Regions from separate parts of the Lysinibacillus sp. NPDC059133 genome, predicted to be linked through region 1. Evidence: riboswitches for the same ligand, from Rfam matches in the RefSeq annotation. Region 1 holds a riboswitch; each other region holds the start of a gene.
What was found. A riboswitch is a leader RNA that binds a small molecule or an ion and turns the genes downstream of it on or off. The one in region 1 is predicted to bind S-adenosylmethionine.
Positions count from the first base shown of each region.

Region 1 (6,565 bases):
TGTACGCCAAGCTCTTTCGCTAAATCTGATAAAAATGCTTTCGAACGTTCTCCATCCACATCTGCAAGCTCTGGTAATTTTTCAAGTGCATAGCCTGAATTCCACATTTCCGGTAGTACAATAATTTCTGCACCTTGTTTTGCCGCTTCACGAATCTTGTCCTCAGCGCGAGCAAAATTTTCTTCTACTTTGCCAAAGCCTACGTTTAATTGAATACAACCAATCTTCATTACTATTCCTCCTCTAGACAGTACTGTTCTGTATTTATACTACAATAAATCAACCTTACTTCCATGGTTTAAGCTCAAATATTTAGATTAATATTTCACCACTTAATACTTGAACTGCCGAACCCGCAATAGCCACATCTTTTATTTTCGGTGTAACGTACAATAGCCCACCACGTTTTGAAAGCTGTTTGCTCACAATGCTTTCTTTTGATAACTTTTCACACCAGTAAGGTCCTAACGCACCATGAGTGGAACCATTTACATGGTCTTCATCAATACCCTGTGCTGGAGAAAAGAATCTTGAGACAATATCAATCCCCTCATCTTTAGAACGGCTTGTAATACAAACACCACGTACCGGGAACTGTTTCATCGCATGAAAATCAGCTTTGAAATCTGCAATATACTCTTCGTGACTTAGCTCCACTATATAATCCAATTCTGTTTTCCCGACATATGTTGGTTTCACACCAAGCCATTCTTCAAGCTCCAAAGGACATTCAATCTTTTCTAACCGATACTTTTGAATTGTTATTTCAACTAGTTCATTCAACCAAATTGCTTGCAAAGGGCCGCTTACAGTCTGGAATGTAATCGAAGAATTGACGGGTACAATTCCTTGTTTCCAAAGTAAAAAAGCGCTAGCGATTGTTCCATGTCCACAAATCGGTATTTCCTTTGCTGGTGTAAACCATCTAAGAAAAAAATCATGCTCCTTCTTTTGGACAAAAGCTGTTGTTGGTACGGGAATCTCCTGAGCAATTTTCTGCATGGTCGACTCAGGTATTGTTGAATCAAGTAAACAGACTGCTGCGGGATTTCCCTTGTAAAGTTCTGTAGTAAAAGCATTGACGATAAAATATGAGACTTTGTTCAATTTTTTCACCTCATAAATATAATCGGGTCTCTTTTAGTTTTTAGTTAACTGAAAAGACTCTAGACATTTAGTAAAAAAAGTAATACTATTTGCTTCATATCTTTAATAATTATTATATTCTGAAAAAGGTGAACATGGATGGAATTCTCAAAAAAACTACAGCAACTTCCAACTCAATTTTTTGCAGCACTTGTGCAAAAAGTAAACACTGCTCTAGCTGAAGGGCGTGATGTTATTAATCTTGGTCAAGGTAATCCTGACCAACCCACTCCTTCACACATTATTAAAGCATTACAGGAGGCAGCAGAAAATCCTCAAAATCATAAATACTCTCCATTTCGTGGCATAGCAGAATTACGCCAAGCAGCAGCAAACTTCTACAAACGTGAATACAATGTTGACATTGATCCTGACACAGAAGTAGCTATTCTCGGTGGTACGAAAATTGGTCTTGTTGAGTTACCGTTAGCCGTTTTAAACCCCGGGGATACTATGCTATTACCCGATCCTGGATATCCAGATTACTTATCAGGTGTCGTATTAGGCGATGTTAATTTTGAAGTCATGCCTCTTTTTGCAGAAAATCATTTCCTGCCCGATTATAATGCTTTATCCGATGCAGTAAAAGAAAAGGCAAAGCTGCTTTACTTGAATTACCCGAATAATCCAACTGGCGGTACTGCAACACTTGAATTTTTCGAGGACACAGTACGCTTTGCAAAAGAGCACAACATTATCGTAGCACATGATTTTGCCTACGGAGCGATTGGATTTGACGGCAATAAACCTATCAGCTTCCTCCAAGCTGACGGTGCAAAAGATGTCGGTATCGAAATGTATACATTATCCAAAACGTATAATATGGCAGGCTGGCGCATTGGTTTTGCAGTTGGTAACCCCGATATTGTTGCAGCCATTAACCTTATTCAAGATCATCTATTTTGTAGTCAATTCCCCGCAGTGCAACAAGCGGCGGCAGTTGCACTTACCGCTTCACAGAGTTGCACTGACAAGTTAAGAGCAACTTATGAGCGTCGACGAAATGTCCTGATCGAAGAAGCTCAGCGAATTGGTTGGCAAGTAGCGGCACCAAGAGGCTCTTTCTTTGCATGGCTCCCTGTTCCATTAGGTTTTACGAGTGAACAATTTGCCGATTTATTGCTCGACAAGGCTGATATCGCAGTAGCTGCAGGCAATGGCTTCGGTCAATATGGTGAAGGCTATGTACGGGTTGGTTTACTTGTTAGCGAAGACCGCTTACGTGAAGCGATTAGCAGAATTGAAAAATTAAACTTATTTAGCTCATAAACATTTCAATCCCCCTACTTGAGTAGACTCTACCCGAAAAACTGTTCCATTAGCACAAACTTGCTATGGGAACAGTTTTTTATTTCACTATCTTTTTTTGTTGCTCCAACCCTACTTCTAGCGGATTCTTTTTCAACTAAATATTATAATAAAATAAAAAATTTTAAAAATTCGATTGACTTACTATATTCTATAATTTATATTAGTTCTATCGGATTTACAAAAAAATATTATAAATCTCTTATCAAGAGTAGCTGAGGGACTGGCCCTATGAAGCTCGGCAACCTCCTTTTTTTAAGGAAGGTGCTAAATCCTGCAAACGATCATCGTTTGATAGATAAGAGAGGACGTTTTTTCATGAGCCTCTCTTAGTTTATAAGAGAGTTTTTTTTATTTTTAACTACCGATAAAACAACTTTGGAGGTATGTTTCATGAAAAAGAAAAACAAATTTTTATTAGGTTTAGCGAGTCTCACATTAGTAGCAGCATTAGTAGGCTGCGGTACTAAAGAAGACAGTAAAGATAGTCAAGATAAGGCTATTAATGAAAATAAAATTGTAGTGGGTGTGACTTCTGGTCCACACGAACAAATTGCAGAGGTTGTTGCAAAAGTTGCCAAAGAAAATGGCTTAGAGGTTGAACTAAAAACTTTCTCTGATTATGTTTTACCAAATACATCGTTAGCCGAGGGTGATCTTGATGTAAATAGTTATCAACACAAGCCATTCCTCGATGCATTTAACAAAGATCACAAAACAGATTTAGTGCCAGTAGGAAAAACAATTTTAAATCCTATGGGCATATACTCTGAGAAATATAAATCATTCGATGAGGTTCCTGATGGTGCAACATTCGGGTTACCAAATGATCCAACGAACGGGGCTCGTGCTCTATTTGTCCTTCAAGAGGCAGGCATCATTAAATTAAAAGAAGGTGCAGACTTAACAGCATCTATTCGCGATGTCGAAGAAAACAAAAGGAATTTTAAATTCATTGAATTAGAAGCTGCACAAATTCCGAAGCAGCTTAGTGAAGTAGATGTAGCAGCTATTAATACGAACTTCGCTCTTGATGCTGGCATTAATCCTAAAAAAGATTCAATCCTTTTAGAGTCTACTGACTCTCCTTATGTGAATTACATTGCAGTCCGTGCTGAAAACGAAGACGACCCAACAATCAAAAAGTTCGTTGAAGCTTATCAATCTGATGAAGTACGCAAATTTATTGAAGAAGAATTCAAAGGTTCTGTTATTCCGGGCTGGTAATTGACGATTAAGGACCTTTCATACAATCGAGAATCTGCGAGACTCCTACGGAAAACTAGCAGATTCTTGCTTTATAGAAGGGCTTAGAAAGGAGATATCACAGTATGATTCAATTAGAAAATATAACAAAAGAATTTAAAACTAAAAAAGATATCGTCAAAGCAGTAGATGGTATTAACTTGCATGTTAAAAAAGGTGAAATTCATGGAGTTATTGGCTACAGTGGTGCAGGAAAAAGTACCCTTATACGCTGTGTCAACTTATTAGAGCGTCCAACAACAGGAAAAGTATTGATCGACAATGTAGATATTACTTCCCTTTCTCTAAACGACCTTCGCAAAACACGTCAAAAAATCGGGATGATCTTCCAGCATTTTAATCTCTTGAAAACAGCGACTGTTTACAACAATATCGCGGTACCATTAAAACTTCTAGGCTATAACGACTCTGAAGTGAAAAACCGCGTTGCAAAATATGCAGAAATTGTTGGCCTAACAGAGAAATTAGATAGCTACCCTAGTCAGCTTTCTGGGGGGCAAAAGCAACGTGTCGCTATTGCACGTGCTCTTGCCCAAGAGCCTGAGATTTTGCTCAGTGATGAAGCGACAAGTGCTCTCGATCCTGAAACAACTGACGCTATTCTTGAGCTTCTCTTGAAAATTAATCGTGAGCTGGGCATCACTATTTTACTCATTACACATGAAATGAATGTTATTCAAAAAATTTGCGATGATGTATCCGTTCTTGAATCAGGGACAGTTGTGGAATATGGCTCTGCTATAGAGCTATTTTCGAAGCCTCAGCATCCAACGACACGAAAATTTTTAAATACCATTTCTCAACGTAATTTATCTCCTTCCCTTATCGAGCAATTAAATGTTTCGGGAAGTGTTATTCGTTTAACATTCCTTGGCGAAAGTACCGGGAAACCTTTACTTGCAGAAGTGAGCAAAGTTTATGATGTACAACCAAATATTTTAACAGCCAATATCATTGAATTAAAAAACGGCATTGTCGGTAATATTGTCGTGCATCTACACGGTGAGGCATATATCGTAGAAAAAGCACTTAAATATTTTACAGAAAATGGGGTAAGCGTTGAGGAATTAGGAGGCGAATTATATGAATAGCATTCAAAGCTTCTTTGCAGATTGGTCAGATGTTATCGGGAAATCCATTATCGAAACGTTCCAAATGGTCGGGATTTCATTATTCTTTTCTATTTTAATCGGGATCCCTTTAGGGCTTTTAATCGTTTTAACTCGTCCGGGACAATCGTTTGAAAATAAATTTCTCTATCAATTTTTCAATTTATTTATTAATATTATTCGCTCGGTACCGTTCATTATTTTACTATTCTTCATTTTACCGTTCACAAAGATAATCGTTGGCACAACTATTGGTGTAAAAGGTGTTATTGTGCCGCTTGTTGTTTATACAGCACCTTACATTGCGCGACTTATGGAAACGGCACTTTTGGAAGTTGATCCAGGTGTTGTGGAAGCTTATACAGCAATGGGTATTAAACGTCGTCACATCATTTGGAATGTCTTACTACGTGAGGCTCGCCCATCCATTATTTTAGGCTTAACAATTGCCACAATCGGTCTGATAGGAGCAACAGCAATGGCAGGAATGGTTGGTGCTGGGGGTTTAGGTGATCTCGCATACCGTTACGGTCATTTACGCTATGAGGTCGATGTGATGTATGCGACAGTGTTTATCTTAATCATCCTTGTTCAGATTATTCAATCAATAGGTAACCGCTTTGCTGTGAAACTAAAGAAAGATTAGTAGGAGGATTACGATGACAAAGACAACACCTAGCGATCTACTGTTAAAAAATATAAATGCACAGGCCCCCTTCCCTATTTGCTTTGCAGATTTAGAAAAGGCAGTTGCAGAAAAAATGGAAGCTGGTCCGTTTGGCTATATCCGTTCAGGTGCTGGGGGTGAGCAAACATTACGAAATAACCGCGCAGCCTTTGAAAAATACTCTATTATTCCACGCTTTTTACAGGATGTTTCAAGTATTGATACATCGATTGAGCTGTTCGGAAAAGTACATCCAACGCCATTCTTATTTGCTCCTGTTGGCATGAACAAAATGGCACATGACGAAGGAGAGCTTGCCGTTGCACGTGCAGCTGATCAGTTAAAAATTCCTTATATTCAAAGTACAGTTTCAAGCTATGCACTTGAGGATGTGGCACAAACAGCTCCCACTGCTACTAAATGGTTTCAATTATATTGGTCAACAAATGAGGAAATTGCCTATAGTATGGCCGCTCGAGCCGAGGCTGCTGGTTTTGAGGCTATTGTTTTAACTGTAGATACAGTCATGCTTGGCTGGCGTGAAGAAGATGTTCGCAATCAGTTTTCGCCATTAAAGCTTGGATATGCACGAGGAAACTATATGAATGACCCCGTTTTTACCGCTTCCTTACCAGATGATTCATTTGAGTCATATGTACAGGGCGTGTTGCAAAATATTTTCCACCCGACATTAAATTGGGAAAATGTACGTGAATTAAAGCGCCGTTCTAATCTCCCTATTTTACTAAAGGGGATCTTACATCCTGAAGACGCAAAACTAGCTATAGAAAACGGCATTGACGGTATTATCGTATCAAACCATGGTGGTCGCCAACTGGATGGCGTAATTGGTTCACTTGATGCTCTTCCTGACATTGTGAAAGCTGTAAAAAGACGAATTCCTGTTATTTTAGATAGCGGTGTGTATCGTGGTATGGATGCTCTTAAGGCACTCGCTTTAGGAGCAGATGCTGTTGCCATTGGTCGTCCCTTCGTCTACGGACTTGCATTAGAAGGACAGCAAGGAGTCGAAAAAGTAATGACGAATTTATATGATGAATTAAAAGTC
Region 1 is NZ_JBHZDH010000022.1:38,592-45,156, reverse strand. It holds gene ACFXN8_RS13470 (carbon-nitrogen family hydrolase) at 1-230, opposite strand, end outside; gene ACFXN8_RS13465 (PhzF family phenazine biosynthesis protein) at 313-1,107, opposite strand; gene ACFXN8_RS13460 (pyridoxal phosphate-dependent aminotransferase) at 1,246-2,415, shown strand; SAM riboswitch class I at 2,654-2,759, shown strand; gene ACFXN8_RS13455 (MetQ/NlpA family ABC transporter substrate-binding protein) at 2,848-3,681, shown strand; gene ACFXN8_RS13450 (methionine ABC transporter ATP-binding protein) at 3,786-4,811, shown strand; gene ACFXN8_RS13445 (methionine ABC transporter permease) at 4,804-5,475, shown strand; gene ACFXN8_RS13440 (alpha-hydroxy acid oxidase) at 5,489-6,565, shown strand, end outside.

Region 2 (6,565 bases), on a different contig from region 1:
ATTTAATGTGTTTATATGGTGATGAGGATATTGAGAAAAAGTATACCTCAACATTTCCTCATTTATTATTTAAAAGGTGGCATCCGTACATTACAAATGTTTTGCAACATGATGTTTCTAAATCTATTGCTGTCCAAGCTGTACTAGATTATTTCGACTTGAGTCCTGAAGAAGCACTTGCTTTTGGCGATGGAGATAATGATATCGATATGCTGGAGCAGGTCGGCTTTGGTATTGCAATGGGTGACGGTAGTGAAGCATTAAAAAATGTCGCTGATTTTATAACAAAGAAATCAACTGAAAATGGTATTGATTATGCTCTTCGTGAGCTACAAATAATTTAATAGAGTAGTAGCCGAGAAATGAGATTTATAGCATGAATCGACCACTATACAACATTGGAGAAAGTTTTTAAAAAGAAATAATTTTTCCATCTGTATAATCTACAAGGCAGTGATAATAAATCCTTGAGAAAATTGTATTAAAGTCATAATACTCATAATATTGTTTGCTTTGAGTTATTATAAAGCTATCTGTAAAAAGAAATTCATTATGCTTTAGGTGGGAAGGATTTATGGCGCATCACGTGCAATCTCTAATAGAACATTACGGATATTTTGGCATCATTCTTATCCTAGTTGGCGGGATTGTTGGGCTGCCACTTCCCGATGAGATATTTTTAACATATGTAGGATATAGCGTATATAAAGAAACTCTCGCACATATTCCGGCTTTAATCAGCGCTATAGTAGGTGCGGCAGGGGGAATTACTCTGAGCTACTATATAGGCTATAGATTTGGGCTACCGTTATTGCAAAAATACGGTCCGAAAATCCATATTACTGAACAGAAAATTGACTTTACTAGAAAATTATTTGCAAAAATAGGGCCGGGATTATTATTAATAGGATATTTTATTCCTGGTGTGCGTCATCTTACAGCATATATTGCGGCTATTAATAATTATCCTTATAAAAAATTTGCTTTCTTTGCCTATACGGGAGCAGTTATATGGACATTTACTTTTATTACCTTAGGAAAGGTACTTGGGGAGAACTGGCGTTATGTTGGGGTATATTTATCCCGCTACAGTATTTATCTTATAGTATTGTTCCTAATACTAATGTTAATCGTTTATTTTATTTTCAAAAAAAGGAATTCGCCAAAGTAAAAAAGGTCTGATTCAATACCTACTCAGGATGAACCAGACCTTTTTATCTTTTAAGGTAATATTGCGAATGAACGCACAGGGAATCCAGAGGCTTTCTCAGGCTTTGGTACAATATTGAAAATAGCAGCACCTTTTGGAGGGAGCTTATCCAAATTTGTCATAAGCTCAATTTGGTAAGTATCTTGCTCAAGCACAAAATATTCGCCATCTAGCTTACCATTTTTACGAAAATCTGTTGCTGAATCCGTATCAAAGGTTTCGTGGCCAATAGCACTTACTTTTCGTTCGTTGAATAAAAATTGTAACGCTTCTAATCCCCAGCCAGGAATATGATTATGACCATCCGCATCCTTGTTACTGAAAGCCTCTTTATCTGGCCAACGTTTACTCCAATCCGTACGCAGCGCAACGAAGGTACCTGCTTCGATTTCTTCATATTCAGCTTCAAAGTCAAGAATATCTTGAACACTTAACGTGTAATCGTTATTAATTTCAGCTTCCTTCGATTTATCAATAACGATTAGTGGTAGCACTAGTTCTTTTAGCTCCAATTCCTCTAAATAGCGCGTATCTCGCACAAAATGGATAGGTGGATCGATATGTGTTCCATATTGCCCAGAGAAAGTGAATTGCTGCGCAAAGAAGCCATCATCATGGGAAAATAATGTTTCAAATTTTGCATCATCAAACATAAAGAAGTGGGGCGAATTAGGACCAAATGTATGTGTTAAATCCACCCATTCTTTCGATTTCAATAGTTGAATTGCTTGTAAAAGTTCGTTTGCCATAATATCTTCCTGCTTTCTTTTAATTATTTTTGGATGCAACAATAAAAAAGAGCCCTCCTTGTAGAAAGAGGACTCTTGTGCAAAGCAACTAAAGTAAGTCTTCTCATCTTCAAGGCTAAATTTCGCCAATTGGAATTAGCACCATACCTATAGGCTGGTTGCTGAGACTTCATAGGGCCAATCCCTCCGTCTCTCTTGATAAGAAAATGCGATATAAGAATTTTCAGAAATAATGTTTACAAACACTTTAGCATATTTATTTATAGTTTACAAGTTCAATAGGGATACAAGGTTAAAATTCATAAAGATGTTAAAGGAAAAAAAGAGGGCCCTCTTCAAAGGGCCAACTCTTCACCAATTCAAAATTAATGTAAGCTTACAACAGCTACTATCAGTAAATATTATACGAATTCCATCTGGTGTATAGGTAGTTTCGAATTTTATAGTAATGCCTGTTGACGCAATTAATTTTTCAACTTCCGTTTTATTTGATTGTTGTGCTGCATTCATAAGATCATGCGCAAATTGCTCTGATTCATCAATTTTATCCGTAAGTAATTGTGCTTGCTGCATAATAACCTTGGTCCGTTTCGCGGAAGTCTTCAATTTCTTTGTATTGACGATTGGAAATGGACTTCTATTCGTTGGGGTTGTCGGCATTGCTAGATGGCTAGAAGGGTGTTGAATTGTTGGTTGATTCGCCATTACCCATGCCGGATAATAATTAGGATAGACAAAATACGAATAAGGATTGTAATACAACTAAATTCCTCCTATCCTATAGCTGATACATTATCTTATGTACAACAAAGACTTTCGGTGTTAATGGCTAATGCTTTGAAAAGCCTGAGCGAAAAGGGGCTCAGTTCAATGGCTTAAATCTTGACCAATTTATTCTTCTTCAAAAGGAGTTATTAAGATGGATATTCGTGCATACATAAAAAATGGTTTTGAAGTTTACTATGAACGTTATAATCAGGTGTCTGAAGCAGGATTTTGTAGGTGGATGTGCCCTGACGTACCTGAAGAAATGAAAGTAGTTGATATCGATGCAGAGTGGTCTATGTGGAGAATGATTCCTTCTACTGTAACAGAGGAAGATATTCAAACGTTAGAAAAAGAGTTCGGACTTAATTTTCCCGAATGGTATAAAGCTTTTATTTCAACGTATCATCATTATTTTGGTGTAATACCTGACCAAAGTATTGAAGAACCTTTAAATAACGTAAGGGATATGTTTAATCCATCATTATGCACTTTAGGATATCTTCCATTTACATGGGATACAGAGTATGGAAAAATAATTTGTATTGATTTAAATAATAATGCTGATGAAGAAAATTGTGCAATATATGAAATTGAACATGAAATTTTATTTGATGATGATGCCGATATTCAATCGTCATTAGACTATCTGTATCCAAATTTCAAGGCATATTTTGATGATACTTTCCTTGAATCTAATAAATAGCAAAAAGGAAGGGGCTTTTTAGACAACACCTTCCTCACATTTTTACCTATAGCAACATACCTATTGTTTGTTTCTATCAAAGAGTAACCATAGAAATGTAGTAGCTGCGGCAAGCATCACCATGCCGAAACCGTATATAGGAGTATAAGCTAATGATTGGTAGCGAACGATAAACCCTCCGATGTATGATCCTAGAAAAATACCAATGTTAAAGGCTGAAATATTTAATGCTGAAGCCATTGAAATAGCTGATGGTATATGTTTTTCTGAAAGCTGAACGGCATAAAGCTGTAATCCCGGTACATTCATAAACATAAATAGCCCCATCATAAAGACCATTATTAATCCAACGATGGATGATTCTAAAAAGAAGTTGATGCCGAGTAGTGCTAATGCTAAGCCTAGAAAAATAATAAAGATTGAACGCAAAGGGTTATTATTAGCAAAACGACCACCTAATGTATTACCGATGGCAACACAAATACCATATACAACTAAGATTATGACAATTGCTTGAGGTGAATAGCCCATATACTGCTCTAGAATAGGGGAAACGTAGGTATATACTACGAATGCGCCACCATATCCAATTGCTGTAATAAAGAGAATTAATAACATTCGTATATTCCCTAATACTTTCCCGATATCGCGAATAGATATTGGATTACCTTTAGATAATTGACTAGGCACAAGCAGAGCATTACTAATTAATCCGATAATGCCAATAACGACAATGAAAATAAACGACATTCGCCAATCAGTTACTTGTCCAATAAAAGTTCCTAGTGGGACACCAGTCACAGTAGCTAATGTTAGTCCTGTAAACATAAAAGCTATTGCACTTGCTCGTTTATTAGGTGCTACAACATCTGCAGCGATAACAGTGGCAATGGACATAAACACACCATGTGCTAATGCTGAAATAACACGCCCAGTTAGTAGTAATGAGAATGAGGGTGCTAAGGCAGCAAGTAAATTACCGATAATAAACAGCACCATAACGAGCAGTAATACATTTTTGCGACTAAGGCGCGATGTTAAGGCTGTTAAAAGCGGTGCACCAATAGTTACACCTAGTGCATATATGGATACAGTTAAACCAGCAGTACTTAACGTTATGTCAAAATCTTCTGTAATTAACGGAAGTAATCCGACGCTTATAAATTCTGTAGAGCCGATACCAAATGCACTGATGGCAAGTGCGAGTAATGTTAGTTTAGCATTTGGCGCTTTTGTATCATTCATTCTATTAATATCTCCTTTGATTTTTTGTATAGTGTATAGTAATATTCATACATACCTAAAAGTTGTATAGAGTACTTTTAGTTACTTTTGAATATTACAGGGGGTTTACAATGAAAAAAGTTTATAATATCGGTGTTGAAGCCACTCTTGAAGTCATTGGAGGCAAATGGAAACCTATTATTCTTTGTCATCTTAACCACCATGGTCAGATTCGTACGAATGAATTTCGCCGATTGATTCCAGGCATTTCGCAAAAAATGCTAACAAGCCAGTTGCGTGAATTGGAGCAGTCTGGATTAATTAATCGTAAGGTTTTCAATCAAGTGCCGCCAAAAGTTGAATATTCGTTAACACCTTATGGTCAAGAGATGGACCCGGTGCTGAACATCCTTTGCACTTGGGGTGAAAAACATATCGAAGTGCTACAAGAAAAAGGTGAAGATGTTCTGTTAATGCAACGGGATGAAGATATCGCAATAAAGCATACATCTTAAATAGATTGGAAAGAGACTGTCTAAAAAGTTTTCTATACTAAGAAAATAAGACAGTCTCTTTCACGTTTACATAGCTATCGTTTACATGACAAAATCAAACTCATCTGGGTTTGGTCCAACACGTTGATCTAGATTCATGGCGTTAATGATAGTCATCTCTTCATCAGTTAGTGAGAAATCAAAAATATCAGCGTTTTGAATCATACGTTCTTTGCGCACAGATTTTGGAATTGTGACGATACCATTTTGAATATCCCAGCGCAAGATAACTTGAGGGTTTGATTTCCCGTATTTTTCAGCTATTTTTGAAATAGTTTCATTTTCAAGAAGTCCACCTTGCATTAATGGTGCCCAAGCTTCCATTTGTATATTGTGCTCTTCACAGAATGAACGTACCTCAGTTTGTTGCAATCGTGGATGTAATTCCACTTGGTTAATAGCTGGTGTGATACGAGCTATTTTCAGAAGGGCTTGTAAATGTGATAAATGGAAGTTACATACCCCAATGGCTTTAATTTTCCCTTGCTCGTATAAATCTTCGAGTGCTCTCCAAGCTTCTGCAAATTTATTTTTACCTGGCCAATGAATGAGATATAGGTCTAAATAATCTAGCCCTAATTTTTCTAAGCTGTCCTCGTATGCTGCAATTGTCTCTTCATAGCTCAAGCCATCGTTCCATACTTTTGATGTAATAAATAAATCCTCACGTTTTAAACCAGTAGTTGCTAGTGCCTGACGAATACCTTCACCAACTCCTGCTTCATTACCATAAATAGCAGCAGTATCGATACTACGGTAACCAACCTCGATCGCATTTTTCACCATTTCTGCTGTAACATCATTCTCTACTAGAAATACGCCTAGACCCATACCAGGCATTTGTAAGCCATTATTTAATGTAATTGTATCTTGTAAATGATTAATCATTTTTCTGTCCTCCGATTTTCGTTTGTGCTTTGTTGCTTTCTTATTATGCTTCCATGCCATTGCAAAAAAAAGTACGCACTTTTTAGTTTCATAGAAACGTGGAGGTAACTTTTGTGAGATATCAATGGTTCGCTGTAAGAAATTTTTATTAGTTTACATGGTTCGGTCTTCTGTATTCGTTACAATTAATGGTAGAAAAGTAAATCTTGTAGGGGGATGAATAATGCATGGTAATAACGAAAAACTTGGCAGATCACTTTGAAATGACAGAAATTAAGATGTTTGAGTCGAGGCTGAATGCAATTAAGGAAATTCAGAACAATGCAATGGGAGTGGAGGTTGGTCAATTTGATGGTGCCTATGCTTTCACCGTTAAAAACATTCCCGGTCCCTCTTACAATGTGGTAAAGGGCGATAGTTTTAGTTCAGAGAATACCATAGATCAAATCCTTAGCTTTTATAAGGAAAG
Region 2 is NZ_JBHZDH010000013.1:67,419-73,983, forward strand. It holds gene ACFXN8_RS09575 (Cof-type HAD-IIB family hydrolase) at 1-344, shown strand, start outside; gene ACFXN8_RS09580 (DedA family protein) at 575-1,171, shown strand; gene ACFXN8_RS09585 (cyclase family protein) at 1,222-1,959, opposite strand; SAM riboswitch class I at 2,060-2,164, opposite strand; gene ACFXN8_RS09590 (YuzC family spore coat inner layer protein) at 2,311-2,721, opposite strand; gene ACFXN8_RS09595 (SMI1/KNR4 family protein) at 2,879-3,430, shown strand; gene ACFXN8_RS09600 (MFS transporter) at 3,491-4,675, opposite strand; gene ACFXN8_RS09605 (winged helix-turn-helix transcriptional regulator) at 4,786-5,169, shown strand; gene ACFXN8_RS09610 (aldo/keto reductase) at 5,251-6,096, opposite strand; gene ACFXN8_RS09615 (GNAT family N-acetyltransferase) at 6,324-6,565, shown strand, end outside.
Region 2: linked by a shared signal. The riboswitch ahead of ACFXN8_RS09585 (cyclase family protein) and the one ahead of ACFXN8_RS13455 (MetQ/NlpA family ABC transporter substrate-binding protein) in region 1 are both predicted to bind S-adenosylmethionine.

Region 3 (6,565 bases), on a different contig from region 1:
GGCGTATTAGAAGCACCTATTGTTAATGTTACATTTTCTTTATTGTCTGATTTATCACCAGATGATGCGTTTGAGTTTGTATCTTCTTTTTTACCAGCACCACAAGCAGCTAAAGCTAGTACTAATACTGATAAAAATAATCCTGCTAATAATTTCTTCATTTTCTTGCACTCCCTTTTATCTTGTTTAAAGTATGTTAGCGGTATAAAACCGAAATAACCTCTCTGATGTTCGTAGCGAGATGCGCTTTTTTGTAATTAGCGCCTTTTTAGCGTTTATCTGTTTTGGCTGTAATGAAGTCGCCAATCCATTGAATAATAAATACTACTATTAAGATTAATATAGTTGCCATTAATGTTACATCTGTGCGATTACGTTGGAAACCATCTAAGAATGCTAAGTTTCCTAGACCACCTGCACCGATAATACCTGCCATCGCAGTATAACCAACAAGTGCTACAGCCGTTACAGTAAGACCAGAAATAAGCGCTGGTAACGCTTCTGGAATTAATACTTTCCAAATGATTGTTGACGTTTTAGCACCCATTGAACGAGCCGCTTCAATCACACCTTTATCGATTTCACGTAAGGAAATTAATACCATTCGTGCATAGAATGGTGCAGCTCCGATAATTAGTGCTGGTAAAGCCGCATCTGCGCCGCGAATTGTGCCGAGTAAAAATTTTGTAAATGGAATTAATAAGATAATCAAAACGATAAATGGAATCGAACGGAAAATGTTAACGATTGAACCTGTTAAAAAGTTCACCAGTTTATTGGCCCATAGCTGGTTTGGACTTGATAAAAATAATAAGATCCCAATTACTAATCCAAGTATAAATGTGATAACCGTAGAGATTGTTGTCATGTACAACGTTTCATACGTAGCGTCCCACATTTTTTCCCAGTCGACATTCGGAAAGAGACTAGTTAGCATTGGCAATCACCTCCGTTTGTACTTCGACTGTATGCAAGTAGCTAAGTGCAGCAGCAACATTCGCCTCTGTGCCATCAATTTGCACAATAAGTGTACCGTACGCGCCATTTTTCGTTTGTGAAATATTACCATGAACAATACTTACTTCTACATCAAACTGTTTCACAAGATGTGAAATGATCGGCTGCTCTGTTTTTTCTCCTACAAAGATTAGCTTAACAAGTTGTCCATCAGGGTAATTTACTTTAATTTGTGCCACAGTTTCCTGTGTTTCCTTCGTATCTGTAATTTGAGAAACGAATTTTTTTGTAATGGCCGCTTGTGGAGCTTGGAATACTTGTAACACTTCACCACGCTCTACAATTTCTCCAGCTTCCATAACCGCTACACGATGGCAAATTTTGCGAATAACGTGCATTTCATGTGTGATTAACACAATCGTTAAACCTAATCGTTCATTAATATCGACAAGTAAATCTAGAATAGCATCTGTTGTCTCCGGATCGAGTGCGGATGTTGCCTCATCACATAACAATACCTCTGGATTATTAGCAAGTGCACGAGCGATGCCTACACGTTGCTTTTGTCCACCTGATAATTGTGATGGATATGCGTTAGCGCGCCCTTCTAGGCCAACTAAAGTGATTAATTCTTTCACACGTGCTTCACGTTTTGCCTTTGGAACACCTGCGATTTCTAGTGGAAAAGCGATGTTTTCTTCAACAGTCCTAGACCAAAGCAAATTGAAATGTTGGAAAATCATACTAACCTTTTGTCTAGCATCTCTGAGCTTTTGCCCCTTTATGGATGAAAATTCTTGATTGTTAACCGTCACCGTACCAGATGTAGGCTTTTCTAAACCGTTTAACAAGCGAATCATTGTACTTTTACCAGCGCCACTATAGCCGATAATACCAAAAATTTCACCTTTATTAATAGAAAGGTTGACGTCTTTAACTGCTGTTAATTCGCCATTTGTGGTTTTGTATTTCTTCGTAATATTTTGAAGATTGATCATAGCGAATTCTCCTTTTCTCATATCAATTTTGCCTCGGCATAATTGTGTCCGGAATCGGCTTTGTGCTTAGGCCTGCAGATGTTTTTTGCGCGAAAGCGTAGCGGCAGCAGCACCGATGCAGGTCAGTTAGCCGTTATCGCATGGATGCGATGGTTTTAGGCTAACATCCTATATTGAACTCCTTTCCGATTCCGTGACATCCGCCGGAGGCTTTAGGCCAGCAGGATGTTGGTCACTCAGTCGTGTGTTGTTGCTGTCGCTTCGCTTTCGCACAGTTAAAACCGTGTTGCTGTCGCTTCGCTTTCGCACAGATAAATTGCCACAGGACGTGGTGTTCTTAGACTGAGTTCCTCTATTTCAGCAGGTTTTGGACACCCGCTGAAAGAAATTAAAAAACCCCTTCACTTATAGACAAGTAGAAGGGGTCACGTAACTTATACGCTAAACCGTTCTCTCATCTGTCAAAGATAAATCTTTGGGTGATTTGGCACCTTTTCACTAAGTGATGGTTGCCGGGCTTCATAGGGCACTTCCCTCCGCCGCTCTTTATAAGAGTTCGATATATTTATTGTTTTTTTAATATATTTGTTACTTTACCACGCGATTAATATTCAGTCAATTAATTTTTCAACAATTCGTATAAATATGGTACCGATTGAAAGGCATAAACCTTTTCTGTCACTTCTCCGCCTTCACAGACGAGCAAACATGGTACACTTTCGATTTTATGAGCATAAGCTATTTGCTCTATAAAATTAATATTCGCTTTACCGACCTGTAGCTGTGGCAGCAATTGCTCAACAACCGTCATCATTTTCGATGCAACTGTACACGTTCCACACATTGGCGTATATAAATAAAAGGCAGCCTTTTCACCGGACTGCACAGTCGCGTCCCACTGCTCTTTTGACCATTCTTCCATCTTTTTTCACGCAACCTTACAAAATATATTCATTATGGATTGAGAAATGTGCACGAAGCAAAATCGCCGCTAACACCTTCCTCGGAGTTGTCTCAACTTCCTTATATGTTGGCATTGTACGTAAATGCTCAGCCTCTGGATAATGTCTGTCCATTAATGCTCGTAGCTTATCACCCGATGTATCTGCATCAAAAAATGTATAAAGCTCACAGCCCTCATATGGATCGAGTAATTCTTCTAATTGATGCACACCAATTGTACCATTCGTACAAAGTATTTTAACATTTTCATTTAAAATAGGTTCAATTTGAAGCTTATCCGAACGGCCTTCGACAATTAAGCATTTCCCCTCGAACATCACGCCACCCCCGTTTAGACATATCCCTTATCATTCATTATATCAATAAATCTTGTCGTTGATACTGTTAGACACCTATTGATAAGGGATATACTTGCATTCATCCTCATTAACTGTAATGGGGATGAATGCAGATAATAAAAAACGTCGGTAGATTCCGACGTTTTTCTATTACAGGCTTGTCTTATAAGCTTGTCTTATTCTGCAATCATTTCATCGTATTGCTCAGCTGTCATAAGCTTTTCAATTTCTGATGCATCAGCAGGCTCTACAACGACCATCCATGCTTTTTCATATGGTGATTCATTAACGAATTCTGGGCTATCTTCTAAATCTGCATTTACTTCAACTACTGTACCTGAGATTGGTGCGTATAATTCAGAAACTGTTTTTACAGATTCTACGCTACCGAATGGATCATCAGTTTTGATTTCGTCGCCAACTTGTGGAAGCTCAACGAAAACGATATCTCCAAGTTCAGATTGTGCGAAATGAGAAATACCGATACGTACTTTTCCATCTTCTACTTTAACCCATTCGTGCTCTTCAGAGTAACGTAAGTCTTTAGGTGTATTCATGCAAAAACCCCTCCATAAATATGTAATATATTCAATTTCAGTGTGCCATACTTCTTCCATAAAAACAAGATTAAAAGAGGTTATTTCCAAGCTTGCTCAAAATCTGATTCTTTAAACCCTAAAGTAACTTTTTTTCCATCGGTTACAATCGGACGTTTAATCAACATACCATCTGATGCAAGCAGTTCAAGTTGCTCCTCTTCAGTCATTTCAGCAAGTTTATCCTTCAAGCCAAGCTCGCGATATTTCATACCAGAAGTATTGAAAAATTTCTTTAACGGTTGTCCACTTGCATGCCATAAGTTTGATAATTCGTCCTTTGTAGGCGGTTGTTCGACAATGTGTACCTCTTCGTATGAAATTCCATTGTCATTTAGCCATTTTTGAGCTTTTTTACAAGTAGTACATTTCGGATAATGAATAAATTGAATCGTCATTTATAGGCTCCTCTACTATCAGTTTAGGACACTACATTTTCAGTGTCTCACTCATTTTCTGTAGTATACCATCATAACCGTTACGAACCAAAATGAAACTCTTCAAGCCAAAGCGTGGGGTTGATTTCCGTTCCGACTGGGCGCTTTCCTGGGGGCGTCCGATGAGCCGCTTCACTCGCGTTGCTCGCTCCAGGGTCTCATCTGTGACGCTGATCCCCAAGGAGTCGCCCAGCCTCCACTCCAATCAACCAATTCATACAGCTTGTATTCTCTTACATGTTTCTCTGATTTTGAGTAATAAAATCAAACTTTAGCAACCAGTTTTTTTGGTGCGAAAGCAAAGCGTCAGCCGCAACAGATGTACAATTGCCGTCGCTATTCTGATTGATTATGATGAGTAGCCATAGCGTTCTCCTTTGACATACATAAAATTTATTAAAGTTCTACGATATTGTTGATTGGAGTGGAAGGCTACTCGATTCCCGTGGGAAAGCGAGACAGTCGAGACCCTGAGGCCAACACGATGTTGGTCACGAAGGCGTTGTCACAGGACGTGACGCACTTAGCCTTCGTTCCTTTAGCGAAGGAAGCGGCTCGACGCTCGCCCACAGGAAAGCGAGTAGCCTGGAACGGAAATCACCCCTCATTTTGCAAGAGCTATACTTTTATTTCCAACAAAAAAACCTAGCTATCACATCTCGGATAGCTAGGTAAATTTGCTATATTAAACTATATATTTTTCTGCTTCAATTAATTTAACAGAAGCTTCACGTTTCTTCGCGATTAAGTTGTATGGATTGTTGCGAGTTAATTTACGTAGCGCAGACAATGTCATACGTGCAGCGTCTCCGTCTGCTGAAGCAAGAATCGTATCTTTTGCTTCTTTTTCAATTTCTGCAAATGCTTCTTGGCAGAAGATTTGAGTGTACAGTAATTTTTGATGAGCTTTTTCAGCACCGTCACGAGCAATCGCTTTTTCAGTACGCAACACAGTAGATTCCATAGCAAATAGTTGGTTTGCGATATTCGCAATCTTCACTAATACTTCTTGCTCTTGATCAAGCTTCGCACCGTAGCGTTGTGCTGCTAAACCTGCTGCCAATACAGCAATCTTCTTCGCATTTTTCACAAGATATTTTTCCTGTGCTAACGGCTCTGTGCCTACTTCCTCAGGCATTAGCATAAGAAGTTCTTGCTGTAAATTTTGAGCGACTTTTAGTAATGGCAATTCGCCTTTTATTGCCTTTTTCATAAATGTACCTGGTACAATCATGCGGTTAATTTCATTTGTACCTTCAAAAATACGATTAATACGAGAATCACGGTAAATACGTTCTACTTCGTATTCAGCCATAAAGCCGTAACCACCATGTAATTGAAGCGCTTCATCTGCAATATAATCTAAAGTCTCAGAACCAAATACTTTCGCAATAGAACATTCAATAGCATACTCAGCAATTGCACCAGCAATCACTTTTCCTTGCTTTTGCTCTTCTGGGCTTAGCTGACTTAAGCGGTCCTCAAATAAACCTACTGTACGATAATTTAATGACTCAGACGCATATAATTGTGAAGCCATTGTCGATAATTTTTCTTTTGTTAGATTAAAATCAGACAGCTTCGTTTTAAATTGCTGACGTTGGTTTGTATATTGAACGGCAAGCTCTAATGCACGCTTCGAGCCACCAATTGTTCCAACACCTAATTTATAGCGACCGATATTTAAAATATTAAAGGCAATAACGTGTCCGCGACCTACTTCACCTAATAGGTTTTCTACAGGTACTTCTGCATCTTCAAGGATTAATGTACGTGTCGATGAAGATTTGATCCCCATTTTTTTCTCTTCTGCGCCAACTGAAACGCCATTGAAGGCACGTTCTACGATAAATGCCGTGAATTTATCGCCATCGATTTTAGCATAGACAACAAATACATCTGCAAAGCCTGCATTTGTAATCCATTGCTTTTCACCATTTAAAATATAATGTGTCCCTGCATCATTTAATTTTGCAGTTGTTTTTGCACCTAATGCATCAGAACCTGACCCTGGCTCAGTTAATGCGTAAGCAGCAATTAATTCACCTGACGCAAGCTTTGGTAAATACTTTTGCTTTTGCTCTTCATTTCCGAAAAGTACGATTGGTAAAGAACCAATACCTACGTGTGCACCATGCGTAATAGAGAAGCCACCAGCAACTGACATTTTTTCTGCGATTAAAGCAGAAGAAACTTTGTCTAATCCTAGACCCTCATATTCTTCAGGTACATCTGCGCTTAGTAAGCCGAGTTCACCTGCACTTTTAAGTAGACGA
Region 3 is NZ_JBHZDH010000006.1:1,388-7,952, forward strand. It holds gene ACFXN8_RS04775 (MetQ/NlpA family ABC transporter substrate-binding protein) at 1-161, opposite strand, end outside; gene ACFXN8_RS04780 (methionine ABC transporter permease) at 269-937, opposite strand; gene ACFXN8_RS04785 (methionine ABC transporter ATP-binding protein) at 927-1,955, opposite strand; SAM riboswitch class I at 2,407-2,510, opposite strand; gene ACFXN8_RS04790 (thioredoxin family protein) at 2,575-2,877, opposite strand; gene ACFXN8_RS04795 (toprim domain-containing protein) at 2,894-3,235, opposite strand; gene gcvH (glycine cleavage system protein GcvH) at 3,433-3,813, opposite strand; gene ACFXN8_RS04805 (arsenate reductase family protein) at 3,894-4,250, opposite strand; gene ACFXN8_RS04810 (acyl-CoA dehydrogenase family protein) at 4,975-6,565, opposite strand, start outside.
Region 3: linked by a shared signal. The riboswitch ahead of ACFXN8_RS04785 (methionine ABC transporter ATP-binding protein) and the one ahead of ACFXN8_RS13455 (MetQ/NlpA family ABC transporter substrate-binding protein) in region 1 are both predicted to bind S-adenosylmethionine.